3 regions of the Mannheimia bovis genome follow, and region 1 is predicted to be linked to each of the others. Evidence: riboswitches for the same ligand, from Rfam matches in the RefSeq annotation. Region 1 holds a riboswitch; each other region holds the start of a gene.

Evidence for each region. A riboswitch is a leader RNA that binds a small molecule or an ion and turns the genes downstream of it on or off. The one in region 1 is predicted to bind thiamine pyrophosphate.
Region 2: another riboswitch for thiamine pyrophosphate. It lies ahead of thiE (thiamine phosphate synthase); the one in region 1 lies ahead of ICJ55_RS03435 (ABC transporter ATP-binding protein).
Region 3: another riboswitch for thiamine pyrophosphate. It lies ahead of thiM (hydroxyethylthiazole kinase); the one in region 1 lies ahead of ICJ55_RS03435 (ABC transporter ATP-binding protein).

What each region holds. Positions count from the first base shown of each region.
Region 1 covers NZ_CP061280.1:659,475-663,744, forward strand. The annotation lists gene fabD (ACP S-malonyltransferase) at 1-72, opposite strand, end outside; gene ICJ55_RS03425 (epoxyqueuosine reductase QueH) at 204-950, opposite strand; gene ispB (octaprenyl diphosphate synthase) at 1,056-2,051, opposite strand; TPP riboswitch at 2,169-2,259, shown strand; gene ICJ55_RS03435 (ABC transporter ATP-binding protein) at 2,334-3,053, shown strand; gene ICJ55_RS03440 (ABC transporter permease) at 3,053-3,817, shown strand; gene tenA (thiaminase II) at 3,833-4,270, shown strand, end outside.
Region 2 covers NZ_CP061280.1:885,690-889,959, reverse strand. The annotation lists gene ICJ55_RS04560 (DUF2827 family protein) at 1-241, shown strand, start outside; gene thiE (thiamine phosphate synthase) at 318-1,841, opposite strand; TPP riboswitch at 1,903-1,999, opposite strand; gene sppA (signal peptide peptidase SppA) at 2,078-3,934, opposite strand; gene ICJ55_RS04545 (nitroreductase family protein) at 4,040-4,270, shown strand, end outside.
Region 3 covers NZ_CP061280.1:897,176-901,445, forward strand. The annotation lists gene ICJ55_RS04600 (MFS transporter) at 34-1,347, opposite strand; gene thiM (hydroxyethylthiazole kinase) at 1,340-2,158, opposite strand; TPP riboswitch at 2,215-2,318, opposite strand; gene nrdD (anaerobic ribonucleoside-triphosphate reductase) at 2,365-4,146, opposite strand; gene nrdG (anaerobic ribonucleoside-triphosphate reductase activating protein) at 4,143-4,270, opposite strand, start outside.

The DNA.
Region 1 (4,270 bases):
TGGAGCAAGATCAGCAAGCATTCCAACTGCTTGTGAGCCTTGACCTGGGAAAACCATAGCGAATTTTGACATTTTTTATTCCTCTTTATAAATTGTAACCTGTAGGGGCAAATTGCAATGTGCCCCTACGATGTAATCTTGCAAATTTTTGGTGAAATCTGATCGCTTGTAAGGGCGAATTGCCATTCGCCCCTACGTTTAAATTAATCCGGCGAGTAATAAAGCTTGCCGATCTCAATTCGCTCACGCCCAGTTTCTAATCGCCATTTGTTGCTATCACGCAGGGAATAAACGCAACCGCAATATTCCTGCTGATAGAAGCGTTCTCGTTTGCTGATTTCGATCATTCGCTGTGAGCCGCCGCCTTTTCGCCAGTTGTAATCCCAGTAAACCACATCATCAAATTTCGCTGCCGCACGGTGTCCGCAGTCGTTGATTTGGTTCATATCTTTCCAGCGAGAAATACCTAAGCAACTGGTAAAGACCGGGAAGCCGTTGTTGTGGGCGTATTCTGCCGCTTTTTCAAAACGCATATCAAAACACATTGTGCAGCGGATGCCACGCTCGGGTTCCCATTCCATCCCTTTGGCTTTTTTAAACCACTCTTTGCGGTCGTTTTCGTAGTCATCATCCAAATCAATAAACGGGATATTCCACTTTTCAGCAAAACGAATATTTTCTTCCTTGCGGATTAGATACTCTTTGAGTGGGTGGATGTTCGGGTTATAGAAATAGATCGTAAATTCAATGCCGGAGGCGTGAATTGCTTCCATCACTTCGCCCGAACACGGGGCACAGCAAGAGTGCAACAGCAACTTATTGTGTCCGTTCGGAAGAGTTAATTTCTCACGCACAAACGGGGCGTTTGGGTCTTTTTTTTGATTTTGAGCTCTGCGTCTAGCACGCACGCTTTCAATGTGTTCTTGGGGTTGTTGGTTTTGTTCTGTCATTTTTCGTAGGAGCGGGTTCTGTGCCACCCATAAATTATCGTAAATATTAGGGCAGGCACAGAACCCGCCCCTACAAGTGGTTAAATTTATCTGATTTTTTGCAAATTAATAGGATCTATCCACCGACAAATATGCCAATGAAATCAATGCTTGTTTATATTCGCTCTCAGGCAATACGGCTAACGCATCAACCGCTTTTTGGGCTTCCTCTCGGGCTTTTTGCATTGCGTAGTCGAGAGATTTGTGTTCCGTCATAATGGCTAAAACGTCTGGAATTTGCTCCAATTCACCACCGTTTTCAATTGCATTGCGGATCAGCTCCACTTGAGCGGTTTTGCTTGCTTTTTCCGCTGCGTGCATTGCGTGTAAGAGCGGAAGCGTTGGTTTGCCTTCCACAAAGTCATCGCCCACGTTTTTACCTAAACTCTCGCTTTGGGCGGAGTAGTCTAAAATATCATCAACAAGTTGGAATGCCGTGCCTAAATAACAACCGTACTCTTTTAAGCCGTTTTCGATTTCTTCGCTTGCTTGTGCGGCAATTGCCACACATTGAGTCGCAGCTTCAAACAAACGTGCGGTTTTGTTGTAAATCACACGCATATAGTTTGCTTCTGTGGTGTTTGGGTCGTTCACATTCATTAATTGCTGAACTTCACCTTCTGCCAACGCATTGGTTGCTGAAGACATTACTTTTAACACACGAAGCGAGTCTAAATCCGTCATCATTTGAAAAGAACGAGTGTAGATATAATCGCCCACTAACACGCTTGCTGCATTGCCAAACACCGCATTTGCAGTATCTCGCCCACGACGTTTGTCTGATTCGTCCACCACATCATCGTGTAATAATGTTGCTGTATGTACAAACTCAATAAAGGCTGCCGCTGTAATATGTTTTTTACCTTGATAACCTAACGCACGGGCAGCAAGCACCGAAATTAACGGGCGAATGCGTTTGCCACCGCCTGCGATAATGTAATGCCCAAGTTGGTTAATCAATAAGACTTCCGAATTAAGTTGAGCCAAAATTTCTGCGTTTACCGCTTGCATATCTTCATTTGCAAGGGCTTGGATTTGTTCGAGAGTTAATTGCGTAGCCATTTGTTTCCATTTAAGAGGTAAAACTTGTTCCACATTCTACCCTAAATCAGCCTGTCTTCAAAAAGAATAATTTTAGAAAGTATTTGCATATCAGGCTAAATTTTCTTAGACTTGAACTAATTTTAGTCGGGGTGCTGTTTGCAGCTGAGATAATACCCGTGAACCTGATTCAGTTAATACTGCCGTAGGAAACTAATTATGCCAAACTCAATCCCTATCTTTATTCTTTCATCTTTTTCCGCCTTTTTTAGCCGTACTCTAAATCGTTGATTTGGAGGCATTATGCACATTGAAATCCGCAATCTTTGCTTAACATTTGGCGAGCAAGTGCTATTTCAACATTTTAACTTTCAACTTAAAAAAGGAAGTTGGACCAGTCTGTTAGGAGCAAGTGGTGTTGGAAAATCAACACTTTTACGCATTATTGCCGGGTTAGAGAATGAGGCGATACAAGCGGGTGAAATCTCTTTTGCTCCCGACACTCGTATTGCGTGGTTAGCTCAAACCGACTCGCTTTATCCGTGGTTATCAATGATTGACAACGTTCAGTTACAGGCTCATTTAAGTGGTCAAAAATCAGCAGAAAGTCAAGAAAAAGCGATAAGCCTGCTTGAGCAAGTCGGGCTAGGTGAGCATTTGCATAAGCGTTGTTATCAACTTTCGGGCGGTCAGCGGCAACGAGTGGCGTTAGCTCGCACGTTAATGCAAGAGGCAAATCTCATTTTAATGGATGAGCCATTCTCCGCCCTTGATGCAGTAACTCGCCATCAATTACAAGCCCTTGCCGTTGAGTTTTTGCGAGATAAAACGGTGTTGTTGATTACGCACGATCCGCAAGAAGCAATTCGTGTAAGCGATGAAATTCGCATTTTACGTCATCAACCTGCTGAAATTGCTCTAACTATTGCCCTAGAGGGCGGCAGACCACGAGAACTTAACAATCACCGGCAATGGGTATTACAGCAACAATTATTTAATGAATTAACCGGCGGAGGAGAATAATGCGTTCCTTTTTGCAAAAAATTTCACTTTTTCGACCGCTTGTGATTGCATTTAGCTTGCTTGCTCTTTGGCAAGGGGCGGTTAGTTTTGGTGGAATGCCTGCTTATATGTTGCCTTCACCGCTTACGGTTTGGCAAAAGTTAATTGAAAATGCTCCGCTTCTTGCAACTCACGCTCAAATCACGTTATTGGAAATTGCATTAGGGTTGTTGCTCGGCTTTTTGTTCGGGTTAGGCTCAGCATTGTTACTGACTCGCTATAAGCAGTTGTCTAAATTCTTATTGCCTTTACTTGTTATTTCTCAAGCTATTCCTGTGTTTGCCATTGCCCCTCTGCTCGTGTTGTGGTTTGGTTATGGGCTTGCTTCCAAAATTGTGATGACGGTGCTGATTATTTACTTCCCTGTAACTGCTGCCTGTTTTGATGGGTTACGCAATACACCAAAAACTTGGTTGGATTTGGCAAAAACCTTAGAGATTTCACCTATTGCAATGTTATTTAAAGTTCAGCTCCCTGCTGCTTTGCCATCACTGGCTTCAGGTTTACGTATTGCAGTGTCAGTTGCACCTATTGGGGCGATTGTGGGGGAATGGGTAGGTTCATCACAAGGTTTAGGCTACTTAATGCTCCACGCTAACGCTCGTATGCAGACAGACTTGATGTTTGCCGCTCTTTTTATTTTGCTTGTGATTGCATTATTACTCTACTTTGTTACCGATAAATTACTTAAACGCCTTGTACCTTGGGCTGCACATTTACATTAATAAAAAGGAGAATTTATGTCTATTGTTCAAACATTGACCGAAAAAGCAGGGCAATATTGGCTTGATTATATTGATCACGATTTTGTGAAACAACTTGCTAATGGCACGTTACCCAAACACTGTTTTCAACACTATTTAAAGCAAGATTATCGTTTTTTATTTCAATATAGCCGAGCAATTTCAATCGGTATTTTCAAAGCTGAACGGTTTGAAGATATTCATTTCGCCCAAAAAATGAATGAAGGACTACTGAGCGAAATTCAATTACATATTGATTATTGCAAGCAATGGGGCATTAAAGAGGAAGAGCTTTTTGCAACGGAAGAATCTCCCGCTTGTGTTGCCTACACTCGTTATGTTTTAGATTGCGGAATGAAAGGTGGATTAGCGGAGCTTTATACCGCACTTGCTCCTTGTACGATTGGCTATGCTGAAATTGCTCGCCGCATTGCT
Region 2 (4,270 bases), 230 kb from region 1:
TTTATATGGCGGATATCCGTTTATCCATAATTCAACTTTTATCCCCAAGGGGGTAGGCTACTATTACGATCAATTTGATGCATTTGAAGGAGCAAATGTATTACTTGATGTAATTGAAAATCACGATAAGCAGCATAGTGAATATGTGAAACGAGCTAATGAATACTTAGCTTCCTTACTCCCAACAAATCCTGTTAATCTATATTATTACGAAAAAGAGATTAAAAGACTATTTGAATAGTTTGCAATTTTTGCGTATTTTTATACCACTTATAAGTAAAAAGAGTAGTAGCCTAAACTACTCTTTTTTCAATGAACTAAGCGTTATCTACGCCACTTGCAAATTTTTCCAGATTTTTAACCGCTTGTTGCCAATCTGTCGCCTGCGTAATGGCACTTACAACCGCCGCACTGCCTACGCCTGTGCTCATCACATTTTCAATTCTATCTTCATTAATTCCGCCAATTGCTACCGTTGGAATTTGAAGTGGTGCAACCAGATCGACATATTTCGCTAAATTAACCAGTCCCTGTGGCTGCGATGGCATTTCCTTTGTTTGCGTTGGGAAAACGTGTCCAAATGCAATATAAGAAGGTTGAATTGCTAAGGCTCGCATAATTTCAAAATAGCCGTGAGTGGAAACGCCTAAACGTAATCCTGCTTGTTGGATAGCATTTAAATCTGCTGTGGCTAAATCTTCCTGCCCTAAATGCACACCGTAAGCCTGATATTTCACTGCAAGCTGCCAGTAATCATTCACGAACAGTCGCACATTGTGTTGTTTTGCAAGCTCTATTGAATGTGCAATTTCTGTTTCAATCTCTACAAGCGGTCGATTTTTCACACGAATTTGCAAAGTTTTTACCCCAGCTGAAATTAAACGTTCAACCCACTCAAAACTCTCTACCACAGGGTAAAGCCCAAGCTGATAATCAGTTGCCGCAAAAGGTTTTTTCGGCAAATTGAGCGGTGCAGAAACCAGTGCGGTTTGAGGGAAGAAATCAATATCTTCCGGGTAGCCTGTGTGGCATAACGAACTTAGTGCAGTTTGCCCTCTCCCTTCTTTTTCCGATAAACCTTTTTGTAAATACGCAGTAGCAACGGTTACGGCATCAGGCAAATCAAAACCTTTGGCTAACATTGAACCTACCGCAGAAGCATAGGTACAACCTGTACCGTGTGTATTAACACTTTGCAGTCTTGGGTGGGAAAAGGAAAAAATTTCTTGGGAGTTAAACAGATAATCACTTACCGTTTCACCCTGCCATTCAAAATGCCCGCCTTTAGCTAAAACCGCCTTCACACCTTGTGAAATAAGCATTTGAGCAGCTATTTTCACATCATCAAACGTATTAATTTCAGTCTCACTCAATAGGGCTAATTCAGTTCCATTTGGTGTAATCAGATCAACTAACGGATAGAGTTTTTCTTGCACTACGGGTAATAAAATACTGTCTGAGAGAGACTGTCCGCTACTTGCTACCGCAACAGGATCGTAAACCACAAAGCAATAGTTTTTACTTTCTAATCGAATTTTTTGGATATATTCACATAAAATCTCAACTTGAGCCTGTGAACAAAGTAAGCCAATTTTGATTGCATTTGGATAGCCTTGCATTAATAGGGCTTCAAACTGCTGGCGGAAGGTGTGATCATCAATAGGTGTTACACAAAGCACGCCGTGTGGATGTTGGGCGGTAACAGACGTAACCACCGAACAACCAACTAAATTAAAATCGTGAAAGGTATGTAAATCGGTTTGTAGCCCTGCTCCGGCACAAGAATCTGAACCGGCAACCGTCCAAATCACTTTAGGTTGATGGGTATTAGAAATAGACATCGCAAAATCCTCTTTTTTAAAGTTAGGGTTTGCTTGTCAGAGATGTGGCAATAGGTAAAATTGAATGTTAAAACTTGTTCCCTACGCAGGTACTAACCTACAGGTTCGACGGATCTCGCAGTTGCGATCTCAGCCTTATGGCACTCCGACAAGCGCTTTTAGTATAGCTTACAAGCGGTTATTTCCACAAAAAATTTGCAAAATTTTCTGAAAAATAAACCGCTTGTTAGCATTGATTAATTTACTTTTCCACAATTTAAACAGTAGAGATACATCTGCTTTGGATCGTTAAAGCGGGAAAGCATTTCTACCTGTTTCTGCGATTGCTTCAGCACAGGTAAATCAAGCCAGTTTGTCAGGCTCACTTGTAGCTGAGTTTTGAAATCACGGGCAAGCGTGCCAAATAGGCTGTCGTCTTGTTCGGCAAACCATTGTAAGCCGAATTGCTCAACTTTTGCTTTGCTCTGTGCTTCACGTTTTTGATTGATTAAATCGGATAATCTAACAAAAGCTACATTAAAATTGCCTAATTCATCAACTAAACCGTGTTTGAGTGCATCAGAACCTAACCAAACTTGCCCTTGAGCAACCTTATCCACCGCCTCTTTTGGCATTTCCCTGCCACGAGCAACAAGCTCTAAGAAGCGGTCATAACCATTTTCAATGCCGATTTGCAGCACTTCACCTTGCTCTTTCGGTAGGCTTTTCAAACCGATTGGCTCAGCAAGTGCAGAGGTTGCAATACCATCTTCATTCACACCTAAGTTTTTAGCTGTTTTTTCAAAAGTTACGGCTAAACCAAAAATACCGATTGAACCGGTGATGGTATTTGGGCTGGCGATAATTTTATCGCTGGTTGCCGCAATCCAGTAACCACCTGATGCTGCCATTCCGCCCATTGAAGCGACTACAGGTTTCCCTTGTTTTTGCAATGCGTCTACTTCTTGGCGAATAAGCTCTGATGCTACCGCACTTCCACCTGGGCTATTAATGCGTAAAATTAAACCTTCTACGTTTTTATCGGCTCTTGCTTCCTGCAATAATTTTACGATGGTTTCACTGCCTACACCTGTTTGGTCGCTCTCACCTGTCATAATTGCCCCTTCCACATTCACAACAGCAATTTTAGGGGCGTTGATGTAAGCAAAACGGTCATTTAGCTCAAGTTCGTAGTCTAAAAACTCAATGTGGTTATAATCACCTTCACTGTTTTCGCCAAATTGTTCTATCAATTTTGCTTTGCTCTCTTGGTTAGACACCAGCTGTGTTACCCACTTTTGATTTAAGGCGAACTGTGCATCATCGCCTTTTGCTGCCTTATATTTTTCAATATAGGTTTCGGCAGATAAATTGATTTCTTGTGGGGAGATTTTGCGGTTGTGAGCAATCGTCTCCACTACTTGTTGCCAAGTACCATTGAGCCAGCCTCGTGCATTTTGTTTAGCTTCTTCAGACATATCATCACGCATAAAAGGCTCAACCGCTGATTTGTAAGTACCTACACGGAAAATATGTGGCTCAGCTTCAATTTTATCTAACAAGGTTTTGAAATAGGTATTGGCATAGCTTAAACCTTGAAGCTCCACAGAACCTACTTTGTTCAAATAAATTTCATCAGCAAAAGAAGCCAGGTAATATTGCTTTTGTGAATACTGCTCGCCAATAGCAATGACTGGCTTGCCTGATTCCTTGAAGTTATTGATTTCATTACCAATAAAGTCTAAAGAGGAAAAATCGGCACTTTGCAGATTATGTAAATCTAACACCAACCCTGTAATTTGCGGATCATTTTTTGCTTTGCTAATCGCTTGCACCACATCAAAAGTCGAAATTTTAAATGGCTCACTGCTGCCTAATTCTGACTGCAACAAGCGGTAGAAATCGGTAAATTCTTCACGGTTATCCGCCAAATAGCCGTCTAAATTTAACCGTAATGCCCCTTGCGTAAAAACCGGCTTTTGTGTGCTTTGAGAAGAAGCAATAAAGCCTACCACAGGCACTAATAGTAGAATAAATAAGACAAAAAAGAGGTTTATCACACACTCTCTAATGCAACGAAACATTCGGTAAATTGCTTTTAAAATATTAAACATCGGAATTTCCTAGAAATAAAATAATCGGCACAGTATAAAGCAATCACGGAATGAATAAAATATGCTATGCTTTAAGTCAAAAGACATTCATAAAAGGTAATTTTTATGCAAATTATAGATTTATTACATCACCGTCGTTCCAGCAAAAAATTTGGCGATAAAGCCCCAACTCCAGAACAACTGGAAAAAATATTAAAAGCAGGGCTTAGAGCTCCGGATCACGGAAAATTAAAACCTTATCATTTTGTCGTCATTGAAAAAAGTGGAATGCCACAACTCTACGAGCTTTTTAAAGCTGCAGTTGCAGAATTTGATATGGGTGAGGAACGCTTAAAA
Region 3 (4,270 bases), 240 kb from region 1:
AAAATTTGATCGCTTGTAGTAAGTTAATCAATATTAAATCTCAGCCAATTCCAAATCTTTGGTTTCGTGAACTTGCCATAACGCCCAGAAACTGAGCAGAGAAGCTGCTGATAAATATCCGCCAACCCCAAATAATCCGAAGTTTTCGTTAATTTTAACCGCAATAATGGTAAACACACTCGCCCCTAAAATACCTGCTGCGGTGTAGGCAAGAGAAGCACCTGTGTAACGTACTTCCGTCGGGAAGAGTTCGGGTAGAATAACCGCCATTGGTCCAAAACTTAAGCCTATTAAGATCATTCCGATGGTTAAGAAAATAAAGATTGAGGTTGGTGTGCCGTTTTCTAGGAAAAACGGCATTATTAAGCCGTAAATTACCGTTGCCCCTGTGGCGATGAGTAATAATAGACGGCGACCGATTTTATCGGAATAGAGACCTGAGAAGAAAATTGCAATGCCAAAAATCACCGAAGTAATCAGTAAATATTGTGTGTACATATTTGCCGGTAAGCCCAAACCTGTCGTATAGCCTGCTTTAGAGACTGCAACAGGGCTTTTCACGAAAATCGGGGTAAAGGCAACTAAAATATAGAATAGCACATAGCCTGCGGTGGCAATTAATACGCCAATTATAAACGGCTTGAAATGCTTGCTAAAGAGTGTTTTAAGCGGAGTATGGTGGTTTTTGCCTTGCTGCTCTGCTTTGAGGAAAATCGGGCTTTCGCTGATTTTAATGCGGATATATAAGCCGATAAAAATCATCACAATAGAAGCAACAAACGGAATTCGCCACGCCCAGTCCAGAAAGGCTTGCTCGCCATAAATGAGATTAACCAAGTAGAATGCTCCGTTAGCCAATAGCAAGCCGATGGGAGCCCCCATTTGCGGAAAAATCCCAAAAAATGCCCGCTTGTGTTTCGGTGCGTGTTCGGTTGCAACTAATGCCGCACCGCCCCATTCGCCACCTAAGCCTAAACCTTGCCCGATACGGCATAAGCAGAGCAGTACCGTTGCCCAAATGCCGATAGCTGCATAGTTAGGCAGTAAACCAATCGCTACCGTTGATAAACCCATCAATAAAAGTGAGGCAATCAGGGTTTGTTTACGCCCATATTTATCGCCGAAATGCCCGAAAATAATCGACCCCATCGGGCGAGTGAAAAAGGCAAGGGCAAGAACGGAAAGCGACATTAATTGGTTGGAAACTGGGTCGTCACTATTGAAAAACTGCACATTAAACACCAATACGGCAGCCATTGTGTAGATATAGTTATCAAAGTATTCAATAGCAGTGCCAACCATTGAAGCAACGGCAACTTTAGTTGGGCTTGATTGAATATTAGACATATTCTACCTCCGCATAGTGTTCCACGGTTTCTGGCGTTAAAGAGCCTAGTTCATCTAAAAGATTGACTGCAAATTGTCCGTATTGAGTGGGTTTGAGTGATTTTGATGCAACTTCACCGGCAACCGCATAAGCGGTACAAGCCTCAACCAGTGCGTTGAAATAGCGTTTTTTCTCAGCAACGGCTAAAAATGCACCGCACACGGCACTTAATAAACAGCCTGAAGCGGTAATTTGTGGGAACATTGGGCTGCCGTTTTTAAGTAACGCAGTGCGTAAGCCATCGCTTACTACATCGGTTTCGCCACTAATGGCAACTAAGGTTTTATAACGTTTAGCAACTTGTTGAGCGATTTCCACAAGGCTATGCGAGCCTTCGCCAGCATCAACACCTTTAGCTTGCCATTTTACGCCTGCGAGGGTGGCAAGTTCTCCTGCATTGCCTCGAATAGCGGTGAATTGGATTTCGTTAAGCAAGATTTCAACCGTTTGACGGCGAAAAGGTGTTGCTCCAACGCCGACAGGGTCAAGAATTACAGGAATGCCTAAACGGTTTGCCGTTTTACCGGCAAGCACCATTGCTTCCACTTCTTTGCCGATTAATGTGCCGATATTAATTACCACAGCCGAACTTAATTGAGGCACAGCTTCCATCTCCTCAATGGCAGCCGCCATAATGGGCGAAGCCCCGAGAGCTAATAAACCGTTAGCGGAAAAGTTGGCGGCAACAATGTTGGTAATATTATGAACAAGCGGTCGATTTTGCCGGATTTTTTGCAAATAGATTGATTGAAATGGGGTAGATGTGGTCATCGTTTATTCCTCATTGTATTGAAAAAACAATGCACCAACACGAACGGGAATAGATCGGTTTTAAGCCTTTAGTTTCCTACGTCAGTGCTAACTGCATCAGGTTCAACGGGTATTTCTCAGCTTGCTTTATTTGAGTAAACAAGCACCCCGACTAAATGAGAGCTCAATATAAAACTTTAGAAAAGGGTTGTAAAGTACCTTAAACGTTAAGCCGCTTCTCGATGATAAAACCGCAAACTGTGCTCTTTTTGGCGGGCAGAACTAAAGGCAGAAACCCGTTTTAAATAGCCGATAACTCGTGTGCCGTAGTCAATATTTTGCGAGCCGCATTTGGAGCAACGATGCAAAGTGCGTTTGTCGATATGGCTACATTCGTTGCAAATCGTGATTTTGACGTTAATGCAGAAATAGTTGCAGCCTGTTTTAGCGGCGGTGTCTAATAGTGAACGGTAGCCGTTGGCGGTTAAGGCTTCATTGAGGTTTAAATGCAAGGCTGAACCACCATCTAGCCATTCAATGAGCTCTTTGCCGTGCAGTAAGAATTTATCGAGAGCGTTAGTTTCTTCATCTTCTACCACATAGAAATAGGAGTTGTAGCAATCACGAGGCACGAAATAGCCGTCTGCTTTATCCCATTTCGCATTTTTTACCCCTAAATTTTCGGCAGGCACAAATTCAGTGTTGAACTTCACACCATATTGTTGGCTGGCAGCTTGGTTTGCCTCAAAAATCGTTTTTAAGCGAGATTGCACAAATTCAATATATTCAGGGTTGTAACCTACTTTCAAGCCTTGAGATTCAGCCGCTTCTGCCATACCGTTAATGCCGATGGTGAGGAATTGTTTATCTAACGAAATAAATCCAGCATCATAAACAGGCAGCATTCCGTTGGCTAAATATTCCTCCATCAATTTTCGGTAAGCATATTGATATTTATGGATCTTGATGACTTCTGAGCTCAAATCACGCTTATCTTGCACTAAACGGTTCATATTAATCGTAATCACATTTATCGAACCTGTTACTACACCGCCAGCACCGAGTGAGTAAGAGAAAGTGTGATCACTAATTTCATTGCGTAAACGGCAGCAAGAAGCGAGGGAATCAGGGTTATCCGACTGATAAATAAAAAAGGAATTACCTTGTGCCAGTTCATTTGCCATTTGGTTGGCAAATTCGTCATCTTTGCATTTACCTTGTTCAGTTAGCATTGCGGCAGTTACTACAGGGAAGGTAAGAATAGCTTTGCTACGTTCTTTGTTAAACCACTGCATAAAGAAAAGTTGCAATTTAGCGGTGGTTTCCCAGCAGGGCTTTTCAAAATCAGGGAACACAAAGTTACCGAACATTGCCTCAAAATAGAATTTATCGTAAACCGAAATATTCCAAAATACGCTTTGATAGCCTCGTGCGGCGGCAGGTTGGTTAATGCTGTAGACCACTTGTTGGAGGTGGTTTTCAATGTCGGAACGATGGGTTTCTAAGTAGTTATCGCCATAATCTTTACGGGCTAAGTAGTCAAAGTAGGTTAAAAATTCAACTGTAGCGACTGCCCCTGCAAATTGTGAACTCACTGCAAAGACAAAATTGACAAAAGAGCCACAAAAAGAAGCCAGATGTTTTGGAGCTTTGGATTCGCCCCCCAGTTTGGTTAAGCCATCACGCAAAAACGGATACATTGTTACCGATACACAATAAGGTTTGAGGCTGGTTTCATCGTGAACGTAAATTTCGTGTGCTTCAATTTGGCGTAAGTATTCGCAAGCGGTCTCTTTATCAAAAAGTTTTGCAATTTTCTGGCTCACTTTTGCACGATTAATTTGCACAAAAAAATCTTTCATCAGCTCATTTTCCATTGTGGCAATGTTTTTTTGTGTTACGTTGGCATTAGCGTCCATTTTTGAGCCATCAGCCGCATTTTTAGCCTGAATATAATGGTCAATAAAAGCTAATTTTTCTGAAATTTGTTCCGCTTCTAAGCGAATCATAGCGTTGCTCCTTTGATAAATAAGTGGTTTAGATTTTCATTATTGCGTAAATCAATAAAACGTTGGTTGGTGGTCAGGCTGTTTAATCCTCCTTGCTCGGCAATCCAACGACCTGTTTTTAAGT